3 regions of the Comamonas faecalis genome follow, and region 1 is predicted to be linked to each of the others. Evidence: predicted binding sites of a transcription regulator. Region 1 holds the regulator's gene; each other region holds the start of a gene.
The links. Region 1 encodes sigma-54, which starts transcription at its own class of promoters, with help from an activator protein. Its sites were predicted from a motif close to TGGCANGNAANCTGCTTT; they were not measured.
Positions count from the first base shown of each region.

Region 2: the regulator sigma-54 is predicted to act here: its motif matches at 8,611-8,628, upstream of pedF (cytochrome c-550 PedF).
Region 3: the regulator sigma-54 is predicted to act here: its motif matches at 8,023-8,040, upstream of exaC (acetaldehyde dehydrogenase ExaC).

Region 1 is NZ_BAABBP010000017.1:52,821-63,039, reverse strand. Features, by position in the region: gene ABD767_RS10735 (malate synthase G) at 1-233, opposite strand, end outside; gene ABD767_RS10730 (LysR family transcriptional regulator) at 460-1,434, shown strand; gene ABD767_RS10725 (DUF2214 family protein) at 1,431-1,886, shown strand; gene ABD767_RS10720 (PsiF family protein) at 1,945-2,289, opposite strand; gene argS (arginine--tRNA ligase) at 2,415-4,094, shown strand; gene ABD767_RS10710 (SPOR domain-containing protein) at 4,106-4,720, shown strand; gene ABD767_RS10705 (thiol:disulfide interchange protein DsbA/DsbL) at 4,796-5,431, shown strand; gene lptA (lipopolysaccharide transport periplasmic protein LptA) at 5,630-6,229, shown strand; gene lptB (LPS export ABC transporter ATP-binding protein) at 6,226-7,002, shown strand; gene ABD767_RS10690 (RNA polymerase factor sigma-54) at 7,002-8,534, shown strand; gene ABD767_RS10685 (acyl-CoA thioesterase) at 8,687-9,133, shown strand; gene ABD767_RS10680 (TonB-dependent receptor plug domain-containing protein) at 9,158-10,219, shown strand, end outside.
Region 2 is NZ_BAABBP010000035.1:23,366-33,584, reverse strand. Features, by position in the region: gene ABD767_RS15165 (helix-turn-helix domain-containing protein) at 1-451, opposite strand, end outside; S-adenosyl-L-homocysteine riboswitch at 593-683, shown strand; gene metH (methionine synthase) at 713-3,457, shown strand; gene ABD767_RS15155 (GNAT family N-acetyltransferase) at 3,475-4,017, shown strand; gene ABD767_RS15150 (phospholipase C/P1 nuclease family protein) at 4,131-5,492, opposite strand; gene ABD767_RS15145 (hypothetical protein) at 5,666-5,833, opposite strand; gene ABD767_RS15140 (YeeE/YedE thiosulfate transporter family protein) at 5,848-6,942, opposite strand; gene ABD767_RS15135 (rhodanese-like domain-containing protein) at 7,029-7,976, opposite strand; gene pedF (cytochrome c-550 PedF) at 8,084-8,572, opposite strand; gene ABD767_RS15125 (sigma 54-interacting transcriptional regulator) at 8,980-10,219, shown strand, end outside.
Region 3 is NZ_BAABBP010000035.1:2,264-12,482, reverse strand. Features, by position in the region: gene ABD767_RS15065 (FCSD flavin-binding domain-containing protein) at 1-270, shown strand, start outside; gene ABD767_RS15060 (hypothetical protein) at 287-541, opposite strand; gene ABD767_RS15055 (c-type cytochrome) at 538-870, opposite strand; gene ABD767_RS15050 (quinoprotein dehydrogenase-associated SoxYZ-like carrier) at 1,169-1,960, shown strand; gene ABD767_RS15045 (quinoprotein relay system zinc metallohydrolase 1) at 1,957-2,958, shown strand; gene ABD767_RS15040 (catalase) at 3,005-4,039, opposite strand; gene ABD767_RS15035 (TonB-dependent receptor domain-containing protein) at 4,195-6,327, opposite strand; gene exaC (acetaldehyde dehydrogenase ExaC) at 6,437-7,963, opposite strand; gene ABD767_RS15025 (ABC transporter substrate-binding protein) at 8,255-9,286, shown strand; gene ABD767_RS15020 (ATP-binding cassette domain-containing protein) at 9,294-10,106, shown strand; gene ABD767_RS15015 (ABC transporter permease subunit) at 10,120-10,219, shown strand, end outside.

The sequences.
Region 1 (10,219 bases):
ATGTCGGTGATCGGGCCGGGATGGGCCTTGTGCCAGGTGTCGAGCTCGGCCTGCAGGCGGTCGCGCTCGGCCAGCAGCGCGGCGTTCTTGGGCGCCAGGTCGGCGACCAGCGCGTCAAAGCCTTGCCAGAAGGCCGTCGGGCCCACGCCCGTGCCGGGCAGCACCTGCTCGTTGATGAAGCTGTACAGCTGGTTGTCCACCTGCAGGCCATGGATGGAAGTGCGTGCGGTCATGTTTTCTCCTGAAACATAAAAACAAAGCCATGGCGACTTTGCGCCCTGGATCGTGAAAACGTTTCTTATTACTCTATTGCAAATATTTCCATCAATAAACAAGGCCAATATCCCTAAACCAATGACTTTTTTGCAAAGATGAAAGACACTCGCCTCCGGGTTTGTGCTGACTCACGGCACATGGCGGCACCCAAGCCCCGGCCCGCATCTGCATTTATTTGCCGTCATGGACAAGCTCAAGGCCTTTGAATCCTTTGTCTCGGTTGCCACGCGTGGCAGCCTGACGGCGGCTGCGCGCGTCGAGGGCGTGGCGCCCGCCATCATGGGGCGGCGGCTCGATGCGCTCGAAGAGCACCTGGGCGTGCGCCTGCTGGTGCGCACCACGCGGCGCATCACGCTGACGCACGAGGGCAGCGCCTTTCTGGAGGACTGCCAGCGCCTGCTGGCCGACGTGGCAAATGCCGAGGCCAGCGTGTCGGCCGGCGGCATCAAGGCCACCGGCCATTTGCGCGTGACCGCGCCGGCTGGTTTTGGCCGGCGCCACGTGGCGCCGCTGGTGCCGCTGTTTCGCGAGCTGCATCCGGACGTGACCGTGTCGCTCAACCTGTCGGATCGGGTGGTCGACGTGGCCGGCGAGGGCTATGACTGCGCGGTGCGCGTGGGCGACCTGCCCGACTCGTCGCTGGTCAGCGTGCGCATGGCCGACAACCGCCGCCTGTGCGTGGCGTCGCCGCGCTACCTGGCGCGCCGCGGCACGCCACGCCATCCGGGCGAGCTGACGCAGCACGACTGCCTGACGCTGTCCAGCGAAGCCTCGCAAACGCGCGGCTGGGCGTTCTGCCAGCCGCGCAGCGACGGCGGCGACGGGGTCGAGGTGGTCTACGTCAAGCCCGGCGGCCCGCTGGACTGCTCCGACGGCCAGGTGCTGCACGACTGGTGCCTGGGCGGCTGGGGCATCGCCTGGCGCAGCACCTGGGAGGTCGAGAGCGAGATTGCTGCCGGCCACCTGGTACCACTGCTCGAAGCCTACGCCGCGCCGCCCAATGGCATCTATCTGGTGTTTCCGCAGCGCAAGCACCTGCCGCTGCGCGTGCGCCTGTGGATGGAATTTCTGCGTCACCATTACGCGCAGGCCGCCTTCTGGGCGCGCAGCGCGATGAACGCCATCGCTCCCTACAACCCCAAGGACACGACATCGTGATCACCGAAGCCCTGCTTGCCTTTGCCCACATCATGGCCTTTCTGATGCTGGCCACCTTCATGACCAGCGAGACCGCGCTGTGCCGCAAGGAGTGGATCAGCCCGGCCATCGTCCACCGCCTGGTGCGGTTGAACCTGCTGACGCTGGTCTCGGGCGTCATCGTGCTGGCGACGGGCCTGGCGCGCACCTGGTGGGGCGTCAAGGGCACGGCCTGGTACTGGAGCCAGCCGTTGCTGCACGCCAAGGTGACGCTGCTGGTCATGATGCTGGCACTGGCGCTGGCCGCCGGGCGCCACTACCGGCGCTGGCGTGCTGCGCTGGACGCGGGCGCCGGCCTGCCGCAGGAGGGCGAGCTGCGCGCCGCGCGCCGCCTGGAGATGTGGGCCGCGCACCTGATGATCATCGTCGTGCTGCTGGCCGTGTGTCTCGCGCGGGGCGTGGGAACGCGCTGAGCACAAAAACAACCCGCGGCCGGCGTGCGGCGGCGGGTTGGCATGGGGAGCGTGGCGCTCAGGCGGCGGGCTTGTCGGACAGGCAGCTCTTCATGAAGGCCTTGCGCTCGTCGCCGGCCAGCTGTTTGGTCTTGGCTTCGGCGTTGCAAGTCTTCATGCGGGTCTGCTGGGTGCTTTCCTGCGCAGCGGCGGGCGCGGCCGTCTTGCCGCTCAGGCACTGCTTCATGAAGGCCTTGCGCTCGTCGCCCTTGAGCGCCTGCGTCTTGGCGTCGGCGTTGCAGGTCTTCATGCGCTGCTGCTGCGGCGTCAGTGGCTTCTTGGCGGTGGCGTCTCCTTCGGCGGCCTGGACGCTGAAGGTCCAGGCGAGGCTGGCGGCAGCCAGCAGGGCAAACATCTTCTTCATGGCATGGCTCCTGCAATCAAAAAGTTGAGTGAGGTGCCGCGTCCTCCCTGTGCGAGCGCGGCGCCGCCAGCATATCGCTGCCGCCAGGTGCCGGGGTTAAGGGCTGACCCGTAGAATCCGCCCCCATGCTTTCCGTGAAACAACAACTGCTGGCGGCGCTCGCCGGCGAGCTCGAACGCCTGTCGCCCGGCGCCGGAGCGCGCGCCGCCTTCGAGAACCCCAAGGTTGCCGCGCACGGCGACCTGGCCTGCACCGCCGCCATGCAGCTGGCCAAGCCGCTCAAGCAAAACCCGCGCGCGCTGGGTGAACAATTGCAAACCGCGCTGCTGGCCACGCCCGCGTTCGGGCAATGGGTCGACGCGATCGAGATCGCCGGCCCGGGCTTTCTGAACATCCGCCTCAAACCCGCTGCCAAGCAGCAGGTGGTGCGCCAGGTGCTGGCGCAGCGCGCGCGCTTTGGCTGGCAGGCCGATCGGGGCGAGAAGATCCTGGTGGAATTCGTCTCGGCCAACCCCACCGGACCGCTGCACGTCGGCCACGGGCGCCAGGCGGCGCTGGGCGACGCGATCTGCAACCTCTACGCCAGCCAGGGCTGGAGCGTGCACCGCGAGTTTTATTACAACGACGCGGGCGCGCAGATCGAGACGCTGACGCGCAGCACCCAGCTGCGCGCCCAGGGCGTCAAGCCCGGCGACGCCAGCTGGCCCGAGGCCGCCTACAACGGCGACTACATCCAGGACATCGCCGACGCCTTTGTCGCCAAGGCTACGGTGACCGCCGACGACCGCGCGTTCACCGCCAATGGCGACGTGCAGGACGCGGACAACATTCGTCAGTTCGCCGTCGCTTACCTGCGCAACGAGCAGGACAAGGACTTGCAGGCCTTCAACCTGAAATTCGACGAGTACTACCTCGAATCGAGCCTGTACGGCAATGGCTACGTCGAGGAGACGGTGCAGCGCCTGATCGACAGCGGCCACACCTACGAGCAGGACGGCGCGCTGTGGCTGCGCACCACCGATTACGGCGACGACAAGGACCGCGTGATGCGCAAGAAGGATGGTGGCTACACCTACTTCGTGCCCGACGTGGCCTACCACATCCAGAAGTGGCGCCGCGGCTTCACCAAGGTGGTCAATATCCAGGGCACCGACCACCACGGCACCATCGCCCGCGTGCGCGCCGGCCTGCAGGCGGCGGGCGTCGGCATTCCCCAGGGCTACCCCGACTACGTGCTGCACACCATGGTGCGCGTGGTCAAGGGCGGCGAGGAGGTCAAGATCAGCAAGCGCGCCGGCAGCTACGTGACGCTGCGCGACCTGATCGAGTGGACCAGCAAGGACGCGGTGCGCTTCTTCCTGCTCAGCCGCAAGCCCGACACCGAATACACCTTCGACATCGACCTGGCCGTAGCGCAGAACAACGACAACCCGGTGTACTACGTGCAGTACGCGCATGCCCGCATCTGCTCGGTGCTGCGCGGCTGGCGCGCCGACTACGACGTGGGCGCGCTGGAGCAGGTCGACCTGTCGCCGCTCACCAGCGCGCCGGCCCAGGCGCTGATGCTGCTGCTGGCCAAATACCCCGACATGCTGACGGCGGCGGCCCACGGCAACGCGCCGCACGACGTGACCTTCTACCTGCGCGATCTGGCCGCCTGTTACCACAGTTACTACGACGCCGAGCGCATCCTGGTCGATGATGAGCCGGTCAAGCTCGCCCGGCTGGCGCTGGTCGCCGCCACCGCGCAGGTACTGGCCAGCGGCCTGGCGCTGCTGGGCGTGGACGCACCCTCAACCATGTGAACACCACCATGATGGACAAGCAACAACGCGGCGGCACCTTTCTGGGATTCATCCTGGGCGTGCTCGTCGGCCTGGGCGGCGCGCTGGCCGTCGCCGTCTACGTCACCAAGGTGCCGGTGCCCTTCATCAACAAGGACAGCCTGCGCAGCCAGGACAGCAGCGAGGCGCAGCGCAACCGCAACTGGGATCCCAACGCGCCGCTTTACGGCAAGAACCCGGCGCCCAGCCGCCCGGCGGCACCGGGCGACGCACCGTCCGCCGCTACGGGTGCTGCGTCGGCGCCGTCCGACGATCCGTTGGGCGACCTGGCGCGCGCGCGCTCCGAGGCGGCTTCCGCCGGCACGGCCACGGCCGCCGTGGCGCCAACGGCTGCTGCGCCAGCCAACGACCCGTTCGCCTACTTCGTGCAGGCCGGCGCGTTTCGCACCCAGCAGGACGCCGACGCCCAGCGCGCGCGCCTGGCCATGCTGGGCCTGCAGGCCAGCGTGACCGAGCGCGAGCAGTCCGGGCGCCCCGTGTTCCGCGTGCGCGTCGGGCCGTACAGCCAGCGCGGCGAGGCCGCGGCGGTCAAGGAAAAGCTCGACGGCGCCGGCGTGGACGCCGCGCTGGTGCGCGTTCAGCGATAGATCTGCGCCCGCCTGCGGGAACCACCTGCGCGCCCACGCCTCTATTTCTCCATTGCCATTTCGGGAGCAACCCACATGAAACGTCGTGAATTCGCCCTTGCCGCAGCCGCCGCCAGCCTGCCCGCGCTGTGGAGCCTGCCCGTCCAGGCCCAGTCGGGGCAGGGTTATCTGGAGCTCAAGCAGCGCGCCACGGTGAGCGCGCCGGCCGGTCAGATCGAGGTGATCGAGTTCTTCTCCTACGGCTGCGTGCATTGCAAGAACTTCGCCCCCATCTTCGAGGCCTGGAAGAAAACCGTCGCCAAGGACGTCAGCGTGCGCATGGTGCACGTGGGCTTCAACAAGAGCTTCGAGCCGCTGCAGCGCATCTTCATCACGCTGGAGACACTGGGCCAGGCCGACGCGATGAACGCCAAGGTCTTCAAGGCGGTGCAGGACGAGCGCAAGGCGCTGAACAAGCCCGACGTGCTGTTTCCCTGGGTGGCGGAGCAGGGGCTGGATCGCGCCAAGTTCGAGTCGATCTACAACTCGTTCAGCACCGCCAGCCAGGTCAAGCGCTCGATGCAGCTGCAGGACGAATACCAGGTCGAGGGCACGCCGGCCATCGGCGTCGCCGGGCGCTACTACACCGACGGCTCGATGGCCGGCGGCTTCGAGCGCATGGTGCAGGTCACCAACCAGCTGGTCGAACGCGAACGCAAGCGCGGTGCCTGAGCGGCCGCCCGCCCACTCCCTGCACCCGCGCGCCGCAGCGCCGCCCGCACAGGCGGCCTGCGGCGCTGCTCGTTTTATGAATGGCGCGCCGCGGTCTCGGGTTCTGCCTGGCGCTCCCGTCACGGTATTGACGGGCATATCCAGCCGCCGAATTCAGGGTCGCGGATCGCTACAATGCCAGCAAGATTCGTGCCGCCTATGAAAACCATCCTGACCCCCTTGCTGGCCGCGCTCGTGCTGGCCTGCGCGCCGCTGGCGCATGCCGAGAAGGCCGACCGCAACAAGCCCATGCACATCGAGGCCGATGCGCTGCGCCACGACGACCTCAAGCAGGTCAGCGTGTTCACCGGCAACGTCGTCGTGACCAAGGGCACCATCGTGCTGCGCGGCGCGCGCCTGGAGGTGCGCCAGGACGATGACGGCTACCAGCACGGCACGATGACCGCCGACACGGGCAAGCGCGCGTTCTTTCGCCAGAAGCGCGACACCGCTGCGAACCAGCCGCCGGAGTTCGTCGAGGGCGAGGCCGAGGTCATCGCCTACGACGCGCGCGCCGACGACGTCACGCTCACGCGCCAGGCCGAGCTGCGCCGCTACCGCGCCACCACGCTGGCCGACGAGATCCACGGCGCTGTCATCGTCTATCACAACCTGACCGACGTCTTCACCGTCGACGGCGCCAAGGCCGGCGCAGGCACCGACACGCGCGTGCGCGCGGTGCTCACGCCCAAGGACAGCGACGCACCGCCTGCCGCCGCGCCCCAGGCGCCGGCCGCCAACAAGGCGGGCGCGCAGTGACGGCGCCGGTCGTGGATGCGGTGGTGGGCGCGCCCAGCCAGCTGCAGGCGCAGCACCTGCAGAAAAGCTATGGCAGCCGCAAGGTCGTCAAGGACGTGTCATTGACTGTGCAAAAGGGCGAGGTCGTCGGCCTGCTCGGGCCCAATGGCGCAGGCAAGACCACGTCGTTCTACATGATCGTCGGCCTGGTGCGCGCCGACGGCGGACGCATCGCCATCGATGGCCAGGACGTGACCGACATGCCGATCCACCGGCGCTCACGCCTGGGCCTGTCCTACCTGCCACAGGAGGCGTCGATCTTTCGCAAGCTCAACGTCGAGGACAACGTGCGTGCGGTGCTGGAGCTGCAAAAAGACGGCGATGGCCGCGCGCTTGCGCGCACCGAGATCGAAGAGCGCCTGACCCGGCTCTTGCAGGAGCTGCGCGTGGAGCACCTGCGCGACACGCCGGCACTGGCGCTGTCGGGCGGCGAGCGCCGGCGTGTGGAGATCGCGCGGGCGCTGGCCACGCAGCCGCGCTTCATCCTGCTCGACGAGCCGTTCGCCGGCATCGACCCGATCGCGGTGATCGAGATCCAGCGCATCATCGGCTACCTCAAGGAGCGCGGCATCGGCGTCCTGATCACCGACCACAACGTGCGCGAGACGCTGGGCATCTGCGACCACGCCTGCATCATCAGCGACGGCCAGGTGCTGGCGCAGGGCACGCCGTCGGACATCGTCGACAACCCCGAAGTGCGCCGGGTCTACCTGGGCGAGCACTTCCGCATGTGATGAAGCCCGGGCTGTCCCTGCGCGTCTCGCAGCACCTGGCGCTGACGCCCCAGCTGCAGCAATCGATCCGCCTGCTGCAGCTGTCGACGCTGGAGCTGCAAAGCGAAGTGGCGCAGATGCTGCTGGACAACCCGCTGCTGGAGCAGGACGACGAGCACGAGGACGGCGGAGCGCCGGAGCCTGCGGCCGCATCACGCGAAGACGCGGCGCACGACGGCAGCCCGGCGGCCGAGGGCGACGCACCCGACGGCGGCACGCCCGATAGCTCCAGCCTGGAGCTGCCCGCCGACTGGGAGGGCGAGACGCCGCCCGACGACGGCGACAGCGAAGGCGGCACCGAGCTGCCCGCGCGCGGCCAGACCAGCACCGCCGGCGGTGGCGACGACGAGGACGCGCTGCTGCAGGTGGGCGCGCACGAGTCGCTGGCCGAGCATCTGCAGCAGCAGGCGCTGTCGCTGCACCTGGAGCCCGCGACGCGTGCGGCGCTGGAGTTCCTGATCGGCTCGCTCAACGACGACGGCTACCTGGACGACGATCCCCAGGCGCTGGCCGCCGCGCTGGCCGGCGACGACGCGGCCGTGAACCACGAAGCGCTGGAGCACTGCTTCACCGTCGCGCTGCGCCTGCTGCAGGCCATGGAGCCTGCCGGCGTGGGCGCGCGCGACCTGGCCGAATGCCTGCAGCTGCAGCTGCGGGCGCTGCTGGCCGGCGCGCAGGACGACGAGGAGGCGCGGCCGCTGATGCTGGCCCAGGCCATCTGCCGCCAGCCGCTGGACTGGCTGGCGCGGCGCGACCTGCGTCGCCTGGGCCAGGCCTGCGAGGCGGACGAGGGCGCGCTGCGCGAGGCCATGGCGCTGATCGCCCGCCTGGAGCCGCGTCCCGGGCGGCGCTTTGCCGACGTGAGCCGCCACGCCATCACGCCCGACGTGATCGTGCGCCGGCGTGGCAGCGGCTTTGCCGCGCAGCTCAACGCCGCCGTCATGCCACGCCTGCACGTGCACGAGGCCTATGCCCAGGCGCTGCGCTCGCACCGCGGCAGCGAAGGCCTGCAGGCGCTGCAGTCACGCCTGCAGGAGGCGCGCTGGTTCATCAAGAACATCCAGCAGCGCTTCGACACCATCCTGCGCGTGTCGCAGGCCATCGTGCAGCGCCAGCAGAATTTCTTCGAACACGGCGAGCTGGCCATGCGCCCGCTGGTGCTGCGCGAGATCGCCGACGAGCTGGGGCTGCACGAGTCGACCATCTCGCGCGTGACCGGCGGCAAATACATGGCGACGCCCCAAGGCACCTACGAGCTCAAGTATTTCTTCGGCTCGGGCCTGGGCACCGACAGCGGCGGCAGCGCGTCGAGCACCGCGGTGCGCGCGCTGATCCGCCAGCTCATCGCCGAGGAAGACCCGGCCAAGCCGCTGTCGGACGCAAAAATTGCCGACCTGCTCAAGGAGCAGGGCATCGAGTGCGCGCGGCGCACCGTCGCCAAATACCGCGAGGCGCTGAAGATCGCGCCAACCCAGCTGCGCCGGCAGCTTTAGAGCGTAAACACGCTCCTAGTCCTGCGCAGGGCCGATGGGTGGTCCGAGAAAACACCTATAATGTTACAAAACGTCACTATCACGCCCCGTCCCAGCGAGGACGGCCGGCGCGGCAGCCTATCCTTGTCCCTTTTGTTCCGGACGCTCACGCCATGGCGCGCATTCTTTTCGACCTTCCCGAGCGATTTGCCTTCAGCACCGAGGTGCAGGTCTACATCAGCCACGTCAACCAGGGCGGGCACCTGGACAACGCCCAACTGCTGAGCCTGGTGTCCGAGGCGCGCGTGCGCTTTTTCCGCTCGCTGGGCTTTCGCGAGGGCGACGTCGGCGGCGCGGCCATCGTCGTCGGCGACATGGTGGCGCAGTACAAGTCCGAGGCCTTCTACGGCGAGACGCTGCGCGTGCAGATGCAGCCGGCCGATTTCAACCGCTACGGCTTCGACCTGGTGTACTGCATGACCGAGGTGCGCCAGGGGCGGGAGATCGCACGCGGCAAGACCGGCATCGTCTTCATCGACCCGCGCGAGCGCAGGGTCACGCCAATACCGGCCGTGGTGCAGCGCGAGCTCAATGCGCTGGTCAGCGCCAGCGCTGCCTGATTTGCAAAAGTCGGCGCAGCTGCAATGAGCAACCGCCCCCGCATCCCCTGGCTGGCAGGTCTGCTGGCGCTGGTGGCGCTTGCCGCGCAGCCCGCGCGCGCTGGCCACGATGCGCAGGAGGCGCGCCAACTGCTGCAGCTGTCGCTGCAGGACCTGATCGCCACGCCAATGATCACCGCCTCGCGCCAGAGCGAGACGCGCGACCAGACGCCGGCGCACGTCATGGTCTTCACCCGCGCGCAAATCCGCGAGCGCCGCTACCAGAACCTGGCCGACCTGCTCGAAGACCTGCCCGGCGTGGATTTTCAGCGCGGCACCAAATCGTCGCAGTACAACCAGTTCGCGGTGCAGGGCTACGTCGGCCCGGGCAAGCTGCTGGTGCTGCTCGACGGCGTGCGCATCGGCCATCCCGGCGGCGGCAACTTCCCCGTGGCCGACAACCTGGACCTGCACATGGCGCGCCAGGTCGAGGTGCTCTACGGCCCCGCGGCCGCGCTCTACGGCGCCGACGCGGTGGCCGGCGTGGTCAACATCATCACCGAGCACGGCGGCCAGCAGGCCGGCAGCTGGGCCAGCGCCGGCGCGGGGCGCTTTGGCGCGCGGCGCGGCTCGTTCATGACTGGAACGACGACCGAAGGCGGCCTGGGCCTGAGCTTTGGCGGCCACTGGCAGCAGGCCGACCGCGCGCCGCTGCAGGACTACTACCCGACGTATTTCCCCAAGGTCGACGGCGTGTACGAGGGCGCCATGGTGCTGCCCGCCGCCACGCGCGAGGACTACACCGGCGCGATGGGCAGTGCCAGCCTGTTTGGCCGCATCGACCTGGCCGACCGGCTGACGCTGGGCTGGTACCGCTACCGTTTCCACAGCCTGACGAGCACGGGCGACCCGCCGGCCACCGCGCGCTACGACAGCGGCGCGCAGTGGCGCACCACGTCCGACACCGTCTACGCCAACTGGCACCAGGACTGGGGTGGCGGGCTGCGCGGCGAGCTGACCCTGGATCATTCGCGCCTGGAGGTCGATCCGCGGGCGTATTACGACAATGTGTTCAACGGCTTTGCACGCGGCTATTCCTACGTGCTG
Region 2 (10,219 bases), on a different contig from region 1:
CAATCACGGCGCGCAGCACGCCCACCTCGTTCATCAGCAGCGCCTCGACGTCCTCGTGCGCCAGCGACGCGACCAGGCTGTCCTGCGTGGCCTGCACCGTCACCGGGAAGCGCATGGGCGCGGGCGCGTCTTCCGCCTCGGCCACGCGCAGGCCGCCAAAAAACAACCCGGCCGCCAGGTCGCCCAGCACCATGCCCTTGCCCGAGGCCGCGTAGCTGGCCACGCGCAGGCCACCATGCACCAGGAAATACAGGCGGTCGTCGACATAGGGGCCAACCAGCTCTTGCTCGGCCTCCAGCCGGTGCCAGCGGCATTGCGTGGCCAGTTGCGCCAGCCGGTCGTCGGACAGCGAATCGAGCATGTGCACCTGCCGCAGGCCTTGCCAGGCGACGGGGAGGGCGGCGCCCGCAGGGGCCGGCGCGGCGCGGCGGGTTGATGGCGATAGCGTCATGGCGTAGGGCGGTGGTGGTGATGTCGCAGGCCGCGCCATTGTGGCGCCTAAGCGCGTTTGGCCAGGCCAAGCGCGCGGCGTTTGCGCGCCGATAAGCTTATGCCGAACGGCACATGGCAATCCTCCTAGAATCACCGCTCCGATTCCAAGGAGCGTTGCAGCTATCGCATGTTCAAAGCGCGGTGGCCAGGCTTGGAATCGACCGTCCCGCATGCAACGACGCTCACCTGTCCATCCGTCCTGCCCGTACAGGTGAGTTCCATGTCAGCCACATTTCCCCCTCCGATGAAACTCTCCGGCCTGGAGCCCGTCTTCATTGGCCAAGATTCCCTGTTCGTCAACGTCGGCGAGCGCACCAACGTCACCGGCTCCAAGGCCTTTGCCCGGATGATCCTGGCCGAGCAGTACGAGCAGGCTCTGTCGGTGGCGCGCCAGCAGGTGGAGAACGGCGCGCAGATCATCGACGTGAACATGGACGAGGCCATGCTGGACGGCAAGGCCGCCATGGTGCGGTTTTTGCGCATGCTGGCGGGCGAGCCCGACATCGCGCGCGTGCCGGTGATGGTCGATTCGTCCAAGTGGGAGATCATCGAGGCCGGCCTGCAGTGCATCCAGGGCAAGGGCATCGTCAACTCGATCAGCCTGAAAGAGGGCGAGGCCGAGTTCAAGCGCCAGGCGCGGCTGGTGCAGCGCTACGGCGCCGCCGCCGTGGTGATGGCGTTCGACGAGCAGGGCCAGGCCGATTCACTGCCGCGGCGCATCGAGATTTGCAACCGCGCCTACCGCGTGCTGGTCGATGAGGTCGGCTTTGCGCCCGAGGACATCATCTTCGACCCCAACGTATTCCCGATTGCCACCGGCATCGAGGAGCACGCCAAGAACGGCACCGACTTCATCGAGGCAACGCGCTGGATCAAGCAGAACCTGCCGGGCGCCAAGGTGTCGGGCGGCATCTCCAACGTCAGCTTCTCGTTCCGCGGCAACGACCCGGTGCGCGAGGCCATCCACACCGTGTTCCTGTACCACGCTATTCAAGCCGGGCTGGACATGGGCATCGTCAACGCCGGGATGATGGGCGTCTACGACGACCTGGAGCCGGAGCTGCGCGAGCGCGTCGAGGACGTGGTCTTGAACCGCCGCCCCGATGCCGCGGAGCGCTTGCTGGAGATTGCCGAAAGCGCCAAGGGCGCGGCGCGCGACGACAGCAAGAAGCTGGAATGGCGCGGCACGGCCGAAGCGCCGACGCCAGTGGGCGAACGCCTGACGCACGCGCTGGTGCACGGCATTACCGATTTCATCGTCGAAGACACCGAGGAGGCCTACCAGCAGCTCTGCGTGCAGGGCGGCGCGCGCCCGCTGGCGGTGATCGAGGGGCCGCTGATGGACGGCATGAACGTGGTGGGCGACCTGTTTGGCGCGGGCAAGATGTTTCTGCCGCAGGTGGTCAAGAGCGCGCGCGTGATGAAGCAGGCCGTGGCCCACCTCGTGCCCTATATCGAGGCAGAGAAAGAGGCGCAGAAGGCCGCCGGCATCGACGTGTCGAGCAAGGGCAAGATCGTCGTCTGCACCGTCAAGGGCGACGTGCACGACATCGGCAAGAACATCGTCACAGTCGTGCTGCAGTGCAACAACTTCGAGGTCGTCAACCTGGGCGTGATGATTCCGGCACACGAGCTGCTGGCGCGCGCCAAAGAGGAAAACGCCGACATGGTGGGCGTCTCGGGGCTGATCACGCCCAGCCTGGAGGAGATGCAGCACGTCGCCGCCGAGATGGACAAGGACGACTACTTCACCAGCCGCCAGACGCCGCTGCTCATCGGCGGCGCCACCTGCTCGCGCGTGCACACGGCCGTCAAGATCGCGCCCAAGTACAGCGGCCCGGTGATTTACGTGCCCGACGCGTCGCGCAGCGTGGGCGTGGCGCAAAGCCTGCTGGGCGACGGCCGCGACGCCTACCTGAGCGAAGTGACCGCCGACTACGACCACGTGCGCCAGCTGCACGCCAAGAAGAAGAAAGTGCCGCTGTGGACGATCGAACAGGCGCGCGCCAACGCCACGCCGCTGTCGTTCACCAACCCGCCGCCGGTCGTGCCGCGCGCGCTGGGCCGGCGCGTGTTCAAGAACTTCGACCTGGCCGAGCTCGTGCCCTTCCTCGACTGGGGGCCGTTCTTCCAGACCTGGGATCTGGCCGGCGCCTACCCGGCCATCCTCGATGACGAGATCGTCGGCACCGAGGCGCGCAAGGTGTTTGCCGACGGCCAGGCGATGCTGAAAAAAATCGTTGAAGGCCGCTGGGTCACCGCCAATGGGGTGATGGGACTGTTCCCGGCCAACCGCGTCGGCGACGACATCGAGTTCTACACCGACGAGAGCCGCACCGAGGTCTTGATGACCTGGTACGGCCTGCGCCAGCAGACCGAGAAACAGCCCGGCGCCGACGGCGTGATGCGCCCCAGCCGCTGCCTGGCCGACTTCGTTGCGCCCAGGGAGTCGGGCATTGCCGACTACGCCGGCCTGTTCGCGGTCACCGCCGGCATTGGCAGCGAGAAGAAGGAAAAGGAGTTCCTCGACGCGCTCGACGACTATTCCAACATCCTCTTCAAGGGCCTGACCGACCGCCTGGCCGAGGCTTTCGCCGAATGCCTGCACCACCGCGTGCGCACCGACCTGTGGGGCTACGGCGCCGACGAGGCGCTCTCCAACGAAGACCTGATCAAGGAAAAATACCAGGGCATCCGCCCCGCGCCCGGCTACCCGGCCTGCCCCGACCACACGGCCAAGATCGCGCTGTTCGAGACCTTGCATGCGCGCGAGATCGGCATGGAGCTGACCGACAGCATGGCGATGTTCCCGGCGTCCAGCGTCAGCGGCTTCTACCTGGCCCACCCCGAGGCCACTTACTTCGTCGTCGGCCAGATCGGCGACGACCAGGTCGAGGACATGGCCGCGCGCCGCGGCATGGACCTTCAGGAGATGCGCCGCAGGCTGGCGCCGAACCTGGGATAGGTTCGAGAGAAGGCCCGATGCGGCATCCCCACGAAATCCACACGCAGCGACTGCTGCTGCGCCAGTGGAGACCGTCGGACTTCCCGACCTTCGCGCGCATGGGTGCCGATGCCGAGGTGATGCGCTACTTCCCCCATACGCTGGACGAGGACGCAAGCCGCGCACTGGCGCAGCGCTGCCACGACCTGATCGCGCAGCGCGGCTGGGGCTTCTGGGCGGCGCAGGAAAAATCCTCGGGCGCCTTCATCGGGTTCATCGGCCTGTACGTCCCGGCGGCGCAGTTGCCGTTCTCCCCCTGCGTCGAGGTCGGCTGGCGGCTGGCGCGGCCGTTCTGGGGCCAGGGGCTGGCCACGGAGGGCGCCCGCGCCGCGCTGGCCTTCGGCTTCGACGCGCTGCAGCTGGCCGAAATCGTCGCCTTTACCGCGCTGGCCAATGCGCGCTCCGAGGCCGTGATGCAACGCCTGGGCATGCGCAGGGACGCCCTCACGTTCCAGCACCCGGCCCTGCCCGAAGGCCATCCGCTGCGCGAGCACTGCCTGTACCGCATCGCGGCCCAGTGATTCCATTTCTATATCGATCGAGTACGCGAAGGTGAAGCGTAGACAGTGCTGTAGCACGACAAGCGAAGCCGACAAAGTAATCGGTTGATATGGAAATGGAATGAGCCGCTCCATCAATCGCTGGCCACCGGCGTTCCCACGATCCCCCGCACCAGATTGCGGCTGTGCGCGCCGAAGTGGCGCATCAGCGTGGTGATGCTGGCCTCCAGCGTGGCGCGGGCGTCGCCGCCCTGGCGCGCCACCTCGGCCATCAGGTCGATGCCGCCGGCGTGCACGCCGAAGTCGAAGCCGGGGTCGTTGACGTAGCGCGCCGGGCTGCCGGCCAGCATCTGCGCGGTCACCGCCTCGCCGGCGGCGTGCGATTCGCGCGCCACGGTGTCTTTCACGTAGGCATGGCCGTCGCCCCAGGCGGGGTAGCCGGCGTCGGTGCGGGTGTCGTACAGCGCGGCTTCCAGCGGGCCGGGCCGGTGCGCGGCGGCGCTGGCCTGGATCATCTGGCTCTCGTAGCGCTCGAGCACGAAGTGGCGGTTGGACAGCAGCACCACCATGTCGTTCTTGCCCTGCGGCATGCCCAGCAGCGCCAGCAGCTGGATGCCGATCAGCCGCGCGCTGGAGTAGCCCGGCGCCAGGCTGGCATGGTAGGGCTGGGTCAGGTCCTGCACGTAGTGCAGCGCCAGGCCGGCGAAGCGCCAGCCCCAGTACGGGTGGCCGCTCTGGAAGGCGAGTTCCGACAGCCCCTGGTACTGGTGCACGCGCAGCAGAGGGTAGGTGCGCTTGAGAAAACCGGCGGCGGCGTAGATCAGCGGCAATTCGTAGAAGAACCCCATGTGGAACGGCGCCTGGGTGGCGAAGTCCAGGCTGGGGTTGCCGAACGGCAGCTTGCCGAAGCCGTAGGTCGGCCCCCAGGCGCTGGGGCTGTCCTCGAACAGGTTGACGTCCATGCCGTAGTCCGGCTCGTCGCTGGCCGAGGCGATGACCGCCAGCGGCGCCACCGGCTCGCCCGGCTGCAGGCGCACGAAATGGTGCTTCTCGCCGTCCTTCTCGCGCAGCGGCAGCGCGCTGACCGCGTCGTGCGCCAGCTTGGGCTGCGTCGCGGGCGGCCCCCAGGGGTCGGGCTGCAGGTACAGCGCCAGGCGGCTTTCTGGCGAGACGCGCAGCGCGTGCAAAAACGCCAGGCGCAGCGCCTGCGGGCCGGTATGGGCGGCCTGCGGGTCGAAGCGCAGCGCGGCGGGCAGCGGCGGGTACTGCGCGATGTGCTGCTGCGCCCAGGCGTCCTGCGCCTGGAGCAGCCGGGCGATGGGCTGGGCCTGTGCGGCGAGGAAGTCCTCCAGCGGCTCGGCGGCGACCGCCGGCGCCTGCGCCACCGCGGGCAGCACTTCGAGCGCGCGGTAGCTGGCCAGCGCGTGGTTGCTCCAGGCCCAGGCAGGGGCGGGGGCGGACAGGGCCAGCAGGGCGGCGAGCAGCAGGCGTTTCATGGGACAGTAGGCGAAAACGGCGGGCCCCCATTGTCGCCACCACGTGCCCGCAACGGCCAGCGGCCGGGGTCATTCCATTTCTATATCAACCGATTACTTTGTCGGCTTCGCTTGTCGTGCTACAGCACTGTCTGCGCTTCACCTTCGCGTACTCAATCGATATAGATATGGAATCAGTCAGGCATGGAGCAATGCCCGCCCTGCGCGGCCTGGCCCGAGCCGGCGGCAAACAGCGGCGGCTCGAAGCGCAGGTCGATGGACTTGGAAGCGGCAAAGTCCCAGGCCAGAAAGCCCAGCAGGGCCAGCCAGAACAGGGTGCGCAGCATGAAGGTGCGTGTCATCGTGTGCTCCAGCCTCAAAACCCGAAATGGCGGCGCACGCGCAGCCCGACCATGGTGCCGGCAAAGGCCAGCGGCACCCAGATCCAGCCGTGCAGCGAGCCGGTCGAGATGCCCGAGAGCATGGCGCCGACGTTGCAACCGAACGCCAGGCGCGAGCTGTAGCCCAGCAGCAGGCCGGCCGTCAGCGCGACTGCCCATTGCTGGCCGTTCAGCGCCCGGGCCTTGGCGGGGCGGGCGGCGCTCACCCACAGCGCGCCGGCCAGGATGCCGATGTTGGTGATGCTGGTCACGTCCTGCAGCACCGCCTCCTGCAGGCGCGGCGCGTTGCCCGGCTGGCTCCAGAACCAGTTGTGGGCAAAGTCCACACCGCCGGCCTGCACCAGCTTGGCGGCCCACAGGCCAAAGCCGTAGACCACTCCCCAGGGCTGGCCGGCAATCACCAGGTTGAGCGTGGCCAGCAGCGCCAGCAGCAGCGCGCCGACCAGCCAGCGGCGCACCACCAGCGGATGCGCCGCCTGGCCACGCGCGCGGCTGGCGCGGCGGCAGTACCAGGCAACGGCCAGCGCGGTGGCGGCCAGAGCGGCCAGCGTGGCGGCCAGCGCCGCCTGCCAGCCCCATTCGCCGACCAGGCCAACGGCGGGCGCGCGCCCCAGATCAAGCCACCAGCCCAGGTGCCAGCTACCCAGAAAACTGCCCAGCGCGAACAGCGGCAGGATGGCCGCGTTCATCGGAATGCCCATGCCGGCCTTGTACAGCGTGCCGCTGCCGCAGCCGTCGGCGATCTGCATCGACAGGCCGAAGACGAAGGCGCCGACCAGCAGGCTGACGCTGGGCGGGCCCAGCGCCGCGGTCAGCTCGGGAAAGTAGCCCAGCAGCGGCATGGCCAGCAGCGCGGCCAGCGCCAGCAGCAGCAGCTGGCCCATCACGCCGGCGGGGTTCTTGTCCTCGACCAGGATGCGCCAGCCGGTGGTGAAGCCAAAGCGCTGGCCGGCCAGCACCGCGCCCAGGCCGATGCCGACGGCGAACAGCGCCGCCTGGCGCGCCGACACGCTCCACAGCAGCCAGCCGGCAAAGACGAGCATCAGGAGCGTGAGAGAGGTACGTTTCATGGAATGGGCAACAAAGCGGAAAAATGAAAGCGGCAAGGGATTGCAACGGCCGTGCGCTGCAATCCCTTGCTGCCGAGGGTCGGCGTTTACTTGAACGCGGCCTTGATCCAGTCCTGCGCCGAGCGCGCCAACTGCTGGGCGCGGCTGGGCGCGTTGGCCACCGGCAGCGCTTCGCTCGCCTGCGTCCAGTCGGCCATCGAGCCGGCGTAGAGCTTGACGTTGGGCGCGCCCGCCACTTCGCTGAGCGCAAACCATTCGGTTGCCGCCCAGTGGCCGGTGTTGCAGAACGCCACCGTGTCCTGCGCGCCATCCTGCGGCAGCGGCGCCTGGCTGGCCACCTTGCGCGCGGCCTCGCCCTGCACGAGCTGGGAGCTGCCCGGCTCGAACCACTGGTTGAAGTCGAACGCCTTGGCGCCGGGCAGCGTGCCGGCCACCTTGGCGGCGGGCACCTTGGTCTCGCCCAGGAAGAAGGCCTGGGGGCGGGCGTCCAGCAGCAGGGCGTCGCCGCTCTGCACATGGCCGAGCACCTGCTCGCGCGTGGCCAGCCAGCGCGCGTCGAAGGTGGGCGCGTAGCTGCTGGGCGCGACCTGCACCGGCGCATTCGACAGCGGCAGGCCGGCGGCCTGCCAGGCCTGCATGCCGCCGTTGACGATGGACAGCTCGGTCAGCCCCAGCGACTTGAGCGTCCAGTACACGCGCGCCGTCGCGCCGAAGTCGGTCGCATCCTTGCCGCTGGAGACGACGACGGCGTGCGTGCCGGCATCCAGCCCCAGGCGCTGCACCAGCGCGACGAACCGGTCCTGCGCCAGCAGCTCGCCGGGGTTGCTGGCCGGGCCGCGCCACTGGCCGTAGGGCGCATTGACCGCGCCGGGAATATGGTTGACGCCGTGGCTTTGCGCGTCGCGGATGTCGATCACGCGCACCTGGGGGTTGGACAGCAGCGGCGACAGATCCTGCGGAGTGAGTAGCGGCTGCGCGGCCAGCGCCGCGCCGGTGCCCCACACGAGGGCCAGGGGAATCAGCACAGTTTTCATGGTGTCGGTCAGCGGGCAGCGCTGTCAAAGCTCAAACGAGCCGTGATTGTCCGGCCCTTGCTGCATTGCACCAACGAAGATTTTCTTGTTTGCTTATGCCTGCCGCCTCACTGGTCGCGCCGCGTCTCCAGGTAGGTGCGGATCGACCAGATCGCCTCCTGCGACAGCGTGCCCTCGAACGGCGGCATGTAGACGCGCCCGTCGCGGGTGCGCCCGCGGCGCACGGTGCCCACGAAGAAATCGTCCATCTCGCCATAGCAGGCGGCCTTCTTGGCGGCGGCCAGGCCGGCGCATTCCTCGTCGAACTTGCGCAGGTCCGGCGCAATGCCGCCCGAGACCGCCTCCAGGCCGTGGCAGCGCGCGCAGTTCTGGTTGTAGGCCGAGGTGCCTATGCGCAGCGCCTCGTCATGGGCCTCGCCCTTGCTATAAGGGTTGCTCTCCAGCCACTTGCTGCCCAGCTGGGGCAGGCTGCTTGTGTCGACCGCCTGGGGCACGACGTCGCCGTGGGCCAGGGCGGCGCTGGCACCGCAGGCCAGGGCCAGCGCGAGCAGACCACGCAAGGGGCGTTGCAGAAAGCGGGGGGAAATTGCGTGCATGGGGTGTCTCCTGTCTGAAAAATAGGCTCCCACGCAGCAAAGCAATAACCGGGCCAGTCCACGCTGACGCCACCCATCGCTGCCCCCAGACAGGTTGCCGGCGCGCGGCGGCGCCGCCCTGGCGTGACACACCGGTGCGCCCCGGGTGTTTCAGTTTGGAGCAATTCCCTGCGTGCCACGCTGGAACAATTCTTGCTTCCAATCCCATAATCAACACTTTTCACGCCGCGAATCCTGGATAGAGCGCCGCTCGCCAGCCAGGACAGGCCCAAGCCCCCATGCAAGAGGGGTATGGACAGGAGGTGATGCAGGCCACCCGTGCCTGGTCAGCGCGCCTGCACCAATCGCAGCTTTGGTGCAAAGTCATAAGAAAACCGGGGCGACCGATGCCCGGATCTGGAGACACGATGAGCATCCCTTTTTCTGGCCCGCCGGCCCAGCAACAGGGTTCAAGCCCCAGCCCGATGGGGGAGCCCCGTGACTACGCCGAAGTCATCGACCAGGCGCACGAGCGCTCGCGCCACTATGGCGTCGTGGTGCACGAGCGGCCCGATTACTCGCGCCCCGGGCGTGGCGAGCTCGACGATGTGGTCGAGGGCAACCAATTCCTGTTCCAGCATGCCGCGCCCATCATGGAGACGCTGTACGAGCAGATCGCCAACACCCACAGCATGGTGCTGCTGACCACGGCGCAGGGGCTGGTGCTGCACTCGCTGGGCGACAAGGACTTTCTGGAGAAGGCCCACCGCGTGGCGCTGGCGCCCGGCGTGGACTGGTCGGAGAAGGCCAAGGGCACCAACGCCATCGGCACCGCGCTGAGCGAGGAGACCGCGGTGACGGTGCACGGCGACCAGCACTACATGCGCGCCAACCACGCGCTGACCTGCTCGTGCGCACCCATCTTCAACCCGCACGGCGAAGTCGTCGGCGCGCTCGACGTCTCGGGCGACCACCGCAGCTACCACCAGCACACGCTGGCGCTGGTGCGCATGTCGGCGCAGATGATCGAGAACCAGATGTTCGCCGGCAGCTTCCCGAAGGCGGTGCGGCTGCATTTCCACGCCCGCCCCGAGTTCCTGGGCACGCTGGTCGAGGGCATTGCGGTGTTCACGCCCGAGGGGCGCTTTCTGTCGGCCAACCGCAGCGCCCAGTTCCAGCTGGGGCTGTCGTACAACGCGCTGCAGGCCTACACCTTCTCGTCGCTGTTCGACCTGCCGATGTCCACGCTGATGGAGCTGTTCGGCGGCGCCTCGGACGCGCCGCGCCAGCTGCACCTGCAAAACGGCGTCTCCGTCTGGTGCCGCGCAGACATCAAGCCGCAGGGGCCGTGGGCAGCGCCCGCGTTCTCCGAGCGCGCCGCCGTGATGGCCGTCTCGCGCGCGGCGCCGGCGCGCAAGCCCCAGCTGTCCTCGCTGCAGTACCTGGAGACGGGCGACCCGCAGGTGGCGGCGGTGATCGCCAAGCTGCACAAGGTGATGGACCGCGACATCCCGGTGATGATTCTGGGCGAGACCGGCACCGGCAAGGACTTGCTGGCGCAGGCCTTCCACAACGACTCGGCGCGTGCGCGCCAGCCCTTCGTCGCGGTCAACTGCGCGTCCATCCCCGAGTCGCTGATCGAGGCCGAGCTGTTCGGCTACGAGGAAG
Region 3 (10,219 bases), on a different contig from region 1:
GGCAAGGTGGTGGCAGCTGCGCTGGCCGCCGCGCTGACCGATCGGCCCGCGCCGGCTGCCTGGTACGCCAACACCTGCTACAGCCTGCTGGCGCCGGGCTACGGCATATCGGTCGCGGGCGTGTACCGCGCGCACGAGGGGCGCATCGTCGCCCTGCCGCACAGCGTGGGCGTGAGCCCGCTGGACGCGCCGCCCGCGCACCGCGCGGCCGAGGCACAGCACGGCGCCGACTGGTACGCGGCGATCAGCGCCGACATCTGGGGCGGGTGAGCACACGGCAGCCGGCTCATGCCGGTCGGGTGCGGCTGCCGCCCTCCTCCTCACCCAGGCCGCGCTCGGCCAGGCGTGCCAGCTGGCGCAATGCCTCGGCGTCGCCGGCGCGGGCCATGGTCTCCCACAGCCGGCGCGCCTGGCTGTAATAGCCCAGTGCGCAGGCGGCCTCTGCCTTCAGGCGCAGGCCCGGCGCATCACGCGCCGGCGCCAGCGCCAGATAGGCCGCGCCCAGCAGCGTGCGCGGGTGCTGCACCGCCGCGGCCGTCATGGCTTGGTTGCCAGCACCCAGCCGGCCAGCAGCTTCAGATCCTGCGTGCTCAGGCTGGAATGGCCAGGCATGGCCGCACGCCCCCACTTGCCCTTGGAGCCCAGCTGGATGGACTGCACCAGTGTGTCGATCGCGTCCTTGTCGCCGGCGTATTTCTCGGCCACCGACGCAAACGCCGGGCCGACGATCTTCTCGTTGGCCGCATGGCAGCTGAAGCAGTCGCTGTTCTTGGCCAGCTCGGCGGCCGCGGCCAGGTCAATGTCGCCCGCCTGGGCAGCGGTGGCCGCCAGGCCCATGGTCAAGGCGGCAAGAAGGAAAACAGAACGCATGGCAAACCCGATCAAGCAAGGAAAGAGGTGAAGGCAGCAGGCTGCCAAAAAGGGGGGCGCAGGGAGTTACGCAACATCCATGCCAGCGCCCCGGACTGCAATCCGTGAAGCAGGGCGCCGTCCTTCCGGCGAAAGCCGGGGTGACGGATTACGCCGCGCAGCCAGGTGTGACATCCCGGAACAGCGATGAATGACAAGTGCTACGCGTTGGAGCAATCCGCCCGCCCTCCGGCGCCACACGCACTGGCACCCGTCTTGCTTGCCACACCGGCATTGCATCCAGAAAACCGATTCGCCCATGCTTTCAAGACGTCAATGCATGCTCGCCGGCGCGCTGTACGGCCTCGCGCCGCTGCATGCGGCGCAATCGGCCGGAGCGGGTGACCCGCTGAACTCGCCGCAGTGGCCGACGCTGCAGCAGGAATACCTGGGCGGCGCGCCGGTGCGCTTCACCGACGCGGTGCGGCTGCGCACGCCCGCGTTTGCCGAAGACCCGCTGAACGTGCCGGTGCAGGTGGATGCGCGCGCGCTGGCCGACGAGACGGACAGCCCGATACGCCGCATCGTCGTGCTGGCCGACCGCAACCCGATACGCCAGGTGCTCGGCTTCGAGCCGCTGCGCGCGCTGCCGGTGCTGGCGTTTCGCATGCGGCTGGAGCAGGCATCGCCGGTGCGCGCGCTGGTGCAGACGCACGACGGGCAGTGGCACGGCGGCGGCGCGATGATCCAGGCGGCCGGCGGCGGCTGCACCGTGCCCGGCGCCAGCCGCGCCGACGGCTCGTGGAAGGACACGCTGGGCCAGGTGCAGGCGCGCGTGTTTCCCAACCTCATCGAAGGCAGCCGCCGCCTGCGCCTGCGCGTGATGCACCCGATGGACACCGGCCTGGTCGACGGCATTCCAGCCTTCCACCTGGAGCAGCTGGAGCTGGTGGACTCCGGCGACCAGCCCTGGTGGCGCCTGACGCTGCACGAGCCGGTGTCGGAAAACCCGCTGCTGACGCTGGAGCTTCCCAGCGAGGTGCCGCCGGCTTTCCGCCTGCGCGGCCAGGACAACAACGGCAACCGCGTCGACGCCGAGGTGCGCACATGAAGCGCCTTTGCCTTGCCCTGCTGCCGCTGGCCTGCGCCATGGGCGCGCCGGCGCAGACCAGCGCTCTGCCCACCGTGACGGTTACTGCCCCGGTTGCCACACGCGTCGACATGCAGCGGCTGGACTACCGGCTCCAGCCACGCCAGATTGCGCCCGGCACCTGGGTGATCGAGGGCGCGGTCGAGGACTTTGGCCGCAGCAACGGATGCAACATCATCAACACCGCCTTCATCGAGACGGGCGACGGCGTGGTCGTCATCAACACCGGGCCGTCGCGCCTGTACGGCGAGCAGCAGCGCGCGGCGATTGCCCGCGTGACGGCAGAGCCGGTGCGCCGGGTGCTCAACCTGAACCTGCACCCCGACTACTTCCTGGGCAATCAGGCCTGGGGCGATGTGCCCACGCAGGCGCTGGCCGGCAGCATTGCCGGCATGCAGGCCGAGGGCGGGGCCTACGAGGACAACCTGTACCGCCTGTGCGGCGACTGGATGCGCGGCACGCAGGCCGAGCCCGCGCGCGAGGCGCTGCAGCCGCAGACGCTGCAGCTGGGCAGCCGCCGGCTGGAGCTGCGCCGCCTGCACGGGCACACGGGCGACGACCTGGTGCTGATCGACCGCACGACGGGCGTGCTGTTTGCCGGCGGCCTGGTGTTTTCCGCACGCGTGCCTACGACGCCGCACGCCGACATCGACGCCTGGCTGGCCAGCCTGGACACGCTGGCGCAGTGGCGGGCGCAGGGCCTGTTCACCACCGTCGTGCCCAGCCACGGGCCGGTGCACCAGGGGCTGCTGGGCGTCGAGCAGACGCGCGACTGGCTGACCTGGCTGCGCCAGACGATGGAGCGCAGCGCCGGGCAGGGCGTGGACCTGGCCGAGCTGCTGCAGCAGCCCGTGCCCGAGCGCTTTGCCAGATGGGCCGCCCAGCCCGCCGAGCTGCAGCGCAGCCTGGCGCAGTGGTATCCGGCCTACGAGCGGCGGGCGCTGGGGCCGGTGCGGTAATACCGTGCTCGCGTCCACCGCTGCGGCGCAGCGGTGGCTTACCGTTTTACTTGGCGGCGCGTTCTTCCAGCCGGCGCTGCTGCGAGATCGCGTAGGGCGCGGCGCGCGCGGCCAGGATGGGGTCGGCCGACGCGACGACGCCGCGAGGCAGCACCAGCGGGCTGAAGTTGGTGTCCACGCAGGGGCCGGCGCCGTCGGGCGAGACCGAGGTGATCGTCAGCCGCCCCAGCGTGACCTTGGTGCGCCCTGCGGGCAGCGGCGTGGTGGCGCTGTCGATCCTGTCGCCGGGCGCGGCCAGCTCCAGGTTGAAGTCGAACGCCGCATGACCGGCCTGTACGCGCTGGCGCAGGTCGTCGAACAGGAAGTTGGCGCCGCGCGCCTTGGCCTCCTCGTCGCTCAGGCCCAGCACGCCGCCCACCGGCTCGAACACCCATTTGCCCCAGGTGGTCTGGCCCTGGGCGTTGGTGAAGCCAAAGCCATGCACACCCCAGTAGTTCAGCCCCGCAAAGCTTGCCGCCACGGGCTGGGAGGCAAAGTACTTGCCCTGCAGCAGCACCTGTGGGTTGGCATCGGCAAAGGCCTTGACGCGGGCCGGGTCGGGTTTCTTGGTGGCCGGGTCGGCCTGCAGCGACTGCAGGCGGCCAAGGAATTGCGCCGGCGTCTCTGCGCCGAACACGGGCGACGAGATGTTGCCCATCAACCACTGCTCGCCGCCGGGCAGGTCGAACTGCAGCGCCATGTTGCGCTGGCCCTTGGTGTTGTCGGGCGCGTTGGGGTTGGGCCCGGTCAGCGAAAAGCGCACGAGCACCGGCACCGGCTGGCCGCTGAAGGCGCTGGCGCTGGACAGCGCACGCGCCTGGCTGCTGCCGACGAAGCTGCCCGCGGCGCACACGCCCTTGGCGCCCGAGCGGCGGTGGCCGGCGAACTTTCCTGTCGTCGCTTCGAGCTGGTTGACCAGCGCAACGGGGTCGGCGTCGGTGGCTGCTGCGCCGGTCTGGCCGTCCGGGCCGTGCGCGCAGGCCGCCAGCAGCGCGGCGCAGGCAGCAGCCAGCGCGGTGCGGGTCAGGGTCGTGGTGTTCATCGGTGTCTCCTTTTTTTGACGTGGGAATGCGCCCCGGCCTCAGGTGGCACCCGCGGCCGGGACGGGGGAAAACAGGCTTGTCGCGGCGCCGGTATTCACTTCCTCTCCCTCTGGGAGAGGGTGGGGGTGAGGGCCGGCGACCTCGGAAAGAACACTCAGAACCGATAGGCCAGGCTCACGCCCGCCATCCACTGCCGCCCCGGTGCGGCCTCGTAGTAGCGGCCATTGCCCTCGTTGACGATGACCGAGCCGACGTACTGGCGGTCGAGCAGGTTGTCGACGCGTGCAAAGGCCTTGAAGGCCCAGGCGCCAATGTCGCGCAGGTATTCGCCGCTCAGGCTGGCGACGCCGTAGCCGGGCGCCTGCACGCTGTTGGCGTCGTTGGCCGTGACGGGGCCGACCTGGCGCCAGTCCAGCCCCAGGTTCCACGCGGCGGCCGGCTGCCAATACAGGCCGGCAAAGGCCTGGTAGCGCGCGGTGCCGGCCAGGCGGTTGCCGGCGGACACGCAGTTGGCGCCGGCGGCATTGCAAAAGCCGTCGCGCAAGCGGGCGTCGAGCAGCGTCAGCGCGGTCTCAAGCCGCCACTGCGGGCCCATCCAGGTGGTCGAGGCCAGCTCGACGCCCTGGCGGCGCGTGCGACCGGCATTCTGGTAGGTGGAGCGCCCGCCGCTGTTGGTCGCCACGACGATCTCATCCTTGGTGCCTGTGCGAAACAGCGCCGCGCTCCAGTTGCCGTGCCAGTGCGCGCCGCGCCAGCGCTGGCGCAGGCCCAGCTCGGCGCTGGTCGAGCGCGCCGGGCGCAGCGCGAAGTTCAGCCCCGGCAGGCCGCCCTGGCGGTAGGACAGCTCGTTGAAGGTCGGCGTCTCGAAGCCGCTGGCGACCGACGCGTAGACCTGGGTGCCTTCATCGAGTTGGTGCTGCAGCGACGCCATCGGCAGCAGCCGGTGGAATTTGGTCTTGCCGCTGTCGTCGCCGTTGGCGCCGACGATGTAGCGGTCACGCGAATCAAAGCGCACATTGCTCCAGCGCAGCCCGGCGTCCAGCGTCCAGCGCGGCGCAAACGCCCAGCTGGCCTGGGCGTAGGGGTCGACGCTGCTCAGGCGGTTGCGCTCGTCGCGGCGCAAATTGCCCTTGATGCCCAGCTCGCTGCCCACGAAGTTCTCGTAGCCCTTGCGGTTTTCGCGCACCTGGTTGGCCGCCAGGCCCAGAACCCAGTCGACGCTGCCCTGCTGGTGCGTCCAGCGCGCGTCCAGCCCGCCATAGTCGCGCTGCATGTCGATCACGCCGCCGGCATGCGTCGCAGGTGCCTGCGCCGCCTTGGGGATGGACTGGTACTGGGTGATGGCGCGGTGGCCGCCGTAGACCATCAGCCGCAGCTGGTCGCTGGCGCTGACGCGGTGCTCGTGGATCAGCCCGGCCTGGGTCTGGCGCTGGCTTTTGCGCGTGTTGTACTGCAGCGAGCCGGCGGCTACGGCGCGGTGGTTGGCAGCCCAGTCGGCAGGGGTCACGCCGCCGGCGTCCTTGGCGTCGATGTCGACGTGGCTGGCGACGAGCGTCCAGTGGCTGTCCGCGCTGCTGCCAAAGTCCAGCCGTGCGTTGAGCAGATTCTTGTCGGCCGCCGTCTGCGGGCGGTAGCCGTCGGTGAGGAAGCGGCTGGCGCTGACCGTGTAGCCCACGCCGGCGCGCTCGCCGCTGGCCTTCAGGCCCAGGCGCTTTTGCCCGTTGCTGCCCATGGCAAAGCTGCTGCCGAGCTTGGGCGGCCCTTCGCCGCGCTCGGTAAAGGCCTGGATGGCGCCGCCCGAGGCGTTGCCGTACAGCGTGGAATAGGGGCCGCGCAACACCTCAAGGCGCTCCAGCGACGAGAGGTCGATGTGGTTGGTCTGGCCCTGGCCGTCGGGCATGGTGGCCGGTATGCCGTCCAGGTAGACCTGGATGCCGCGCACGCCGAAGGTGGAGCGCGCGCCGTGGCCGCGGATCGACATCTGCAGGTCTTGCGCGTAGTTCTGGCGGTTCTGGATCAGCAGGCCCGGCACGTTGCCCAGCGACTCCGACAGGTTGACCTGCCACTGGCGCTCGCGCAGCTGCTCGCCGTCGACCACGGTGACCGATGCCGGCGCCTTCTCGGCGGTGGTGGGCGTGAGCACGCTGCGCACCGTCATCGCCGGCAGCGTACCAGCGCCGTCCTGCGCCGCCGTTTGTTGCGCCGCCGCGCCCTGGGCCCACAGCAGGCCGCAAAGCATGGCGCCCAACGGCCAGCCCGCGGCCGCACAAAGCTGTTTCAACTGCATCTTGTCCCCCTCTTTTTTTGCCGGTCTGTGAACAGGCACTGCCCACGGGCGGGGCAGGCCGTCAGCGAAAGCGCACGGCAGGCGCCGGTGCGCCTGCCGCGGCTGGTGGTCAGAAGAAGCCCAGCGCGTCGGGGCTGTAGCTGACCAGCAGGTTCTTGGTCTGCTGGTAGTTGGACAGCGCCATCTTGTGCGTCTCGCGGCCGATGCCCGACTTCTTGTAGCCGCCAAACGCCGCGTGCGCGGGGTACAGGTGGTAGCAGTTGGTCCACACGCGGCCCGCCTGGATGGCGCGGCCCATGTGGTAGGCGGTGTTGCCGTTCCTGCTCCACACGCCGGCGCCCAGGCCGTACTCGGTGTCGTTGGCAATGCGCACCGCGTCCTCGGCGTCCTTGAAGGTGGTCACCGACGCGACGGGGCCGAAGATCTCCTCCTGGAACACACGCATGTCGTTCTTGCCGTACAGCAGCGTGGGCTTGATGAAGAAGCCGTCGTTGATCTCGCCGCCGGCACGCAGGCGCTCGCCGCCCGTGAGGCACTGGGCGCCCTCGCCGCGGCCAATGTCGATGTAGCCCAGGATGCGGTCGAGTTGCTGTTGCGAGACCTGCGCGCCGACCATGGTGCTCTTGTCCAGCGGGTGGCCCTGCGTCATCGACTCGACGCGGGCGACGGCGCGCTCCATGAAGCGCTCGTAGATCGACTCCTGCACCAGGATGCGCGACGGGCAGGTGCAGACCTCGCCCTGGTTGAGCGCGAACATCGAGAAGCCTTCGAGCGCCTTGTCCAGGAAGGCGTCGTCGGCGTCGAGCACGTCGGCAAAGAAGATGTTGGGGCTCTTGCCGCCCAGCTCGACGGTCGACGGAATCAGGTTGTCGGCCGCTGCGCGCAGGATGCGCTGACCCACCGGGGTGGAGCCGGTAAACGCTATTTTTGCGATGCGCTTGCTCGTCGCCAGCGCCTCGCCGGCCTCGCGGCCAAAGCCGTTGACGATGTTGAGCACGCCCGGGGGCAGCAGATCGCCGATCAGCTCCATCAGCACCATGATGGAGGCGGGCGTCTGCTCGGCGGGTTTCATCACGATGGAGCAGCCGGCGGCCAGCGCGGGCGCGAGCTTCCAGCACGCCATCAGAATGGGGAAGTTCCACGGGATGATCTGGCCGACGACGCCCATGGGCTCGTTGAAGTGGTAGGCGACGGTAGTGGCGTCGATGTCGGAGATCGCGCCCTCCTGCGCGCGGATGCAGCCGGCGAAGTAGCGGAAGTGGTCGATGCCCAGCGGCAGGTCCGCGGCCATGGTCTCGCGCAGCGGCTTGCCGTTGTCGATGGTCTCGGCAATCGCCAGCAGCTCCAGGTTCTGCTCCATGCGATCGGCGATCTTGAGCAAGATGCCCGAGCGCTCGGCCACCGAGGTCTTGCCCCACTTGGCCTGCGCGGCGTGGGCGGCGTCCAGCGCCAGATTCACGTCGTTGGCGTCGGAGCGTGCCACCGAGCAGAACACCTTGCCCGTGATCGGCGATGCGTTGTCGAAATACTGCCCGGCCACCGGTGCCACCCATTTGCCGCCGATGAAGTTGTCGTACTTCTGCTTGTAGGGGTAGCGGGCTTCGAGGTTGAAGTGCTTGAGTTCGAACATGTCCATGGTCATCTCCTGTTGGGTTGCATATCGGTTCAAAGAAAAAAAGACCGACTGCCAGGACACATACAAACTTCGTGCCAACCCCGCCGCCGCACGGCGCGGCGCCCGAAACCAGCGGCTGGCACGGTTTTGCGCCGCCGACTGTCCCGATTTGCCACACCGCTGCCCCAGATTGCGCCACTGCGGCCGCGGCGTGGCACAACGCGGGCCGCGCCCGGTACCCGGCCAGTATGATCAACCGCTTCGGTCGCCGCTGCGCGGCCGAAGCCATGATTCCAACCAGGAGACCACAACATGCAAAGACGCCACCTCATCGCCGGCGGCCTGGCCGCGGCGGCCCTGCCCTCGTTCACCTTCGCCCAGAACCTGGAGAAGCAGAAGGTGACCATCGCCGTCGGCGGCAAGAACCTGTTCTATTACCTGCCGCTGACCATCGCCGAGCAGTTGGGCTACTTCAAGGACGAGGGGCTGGACGTGACCATCGTCGACTTCGCCGGCGGCTCGCGCGCGCTGCAGGCGGTGGTCGGCGGCAGCGCCGACGTGGTGTCGGGCGCGTTCGAGCACACGATCGCCATGCAGCTCAAGGGCCAGCCGATGCGCGCCTTCGTGCTGCAGGGCGCGGCGCCGCAGATCGTGCTGGGCGTCAACCCCAAGACCATGCCCGACTTCAAGAGCGTGGCCGACCTCAAGGGCAAGAAGATCGGCGTGACTGCGCCGGGCAGCTCGACCAACATCGTCGCCAACTTCGTGCTGGCCAAGGCGGGCTTGAAGCCCACCGACGTGAGCTTCGTCGGCGTCGGCGCGGGCAATGGCGCGGTGGCGGCGATGCGCTCGGGCCAGATCGACGCGATCTCCAACCTCGACCCGGTGATCACGCTGCTGGCGCGCTCGGGCGACCTGAAGATCGTCTCGGATACGCGCAAGATGGACGAGGCCGAGAAGGTGTTCGGCGGCCCGATGCCCGCCGGCTGCCTGTACGCGCCGCAGGGCTTCCTGGACAAGAACCCCAACACCGCGCAGGCGCTGGTCAACGCCATGGTGCGCGCCGACAAGTGGATTCACCAGGCCGGCGGCGGCGACGTGATCAAGGTCGTGCCCGAGAGCTACCTGCTGGGCGACCGCGCGATCTACATCGACGGCTTCCTGGCAGCCAAGCAGGCGACGTCGGCCGACGGCAGCTTTCCGGCGCGCGGGCCGCAGACCGCGCTCAACGCGCTGGCCAGCATCGACCCCAAGATCGCCGCTGCCAAGGGCAAGGTGGATCTGAGCGCCATCTACACCAACGACTTCGTCAAGAAGGCCAACCTCAAGTACCCCAAGGGTTGAACCAGCCATGAGCGCAGCGGCAATCGAACTGCAGGGCGTGGCCTGCACCTTTGTCAGCAAGGACCAGCCCGGTCAGCGCTACACCGCGGTGCGTGGTGTGGACCTGACCGTGGCGGCGGGCGAGTTCGTCAGCGTCGTCGGCCCCACGGGCTGCGGCAAGAGCACGCTGCTGAACATGGCCGCCGGGCTGCTGGCGCCCAGCGAGGGCAGCGTGCGCGTCTTCGGCGAGGAGCTTTCGGGCATCAACCAGCGCGCCGGCTACATGTTCCAGGCCGAGAGCCTGATGCCCTGGCGCACCGCGCTGGACAACGTGATGGCCGGCCTGCAGTTTCGCGGCGTGGCCGACGGCGAGGCGCGCGCCCAGGCGCGCGACTGGCTGGCGCGCGTCGGTTTGGCGGCGTTCGGCGACCGCTATCCGCACCAGATGAGCGGCGGCATGAGGAAGCGCGCCAGCCTGGCGCAGACGCTGGTGATGGACCCGGACATCATCCTGATGGACGAGCCGTTCTCGGCGCTGGACATCCAGACGCGCCAGCTGATGGAAAACGAGGTGCTGGCGCTGTGGCAGGGCAAGAAGAAGGCGGTGCTGTTCATCACCCACGACCTCGACGAAGCGATCGCCATGAGCGACCGCGTGGTGGTGCTCTCCGCCGGGCCGGCGGCGCACCCGATCGGCGAGTTCGTGATCGACCTTCCGCGCCCGCGCGATGTGTCCGAGGTCAAGACCCAGCCGCGCTTCCTCGAACTGCATGCCGCCATCTGGGCCGAGCTGCGCGAGGAAGTCCTGAAGGGCTACCAGCAGCAGCTGCAGAAGGCGTGAGGGCCTGAAAAATATGTGGAACTGGATCAAACCGCGCGCGGGCACGCTGCGCCTGTGGCAGCTGGCGCTGCTGGTACTGCTGTTCGGCTTCTGGCACGTGATGACCAAGCCGG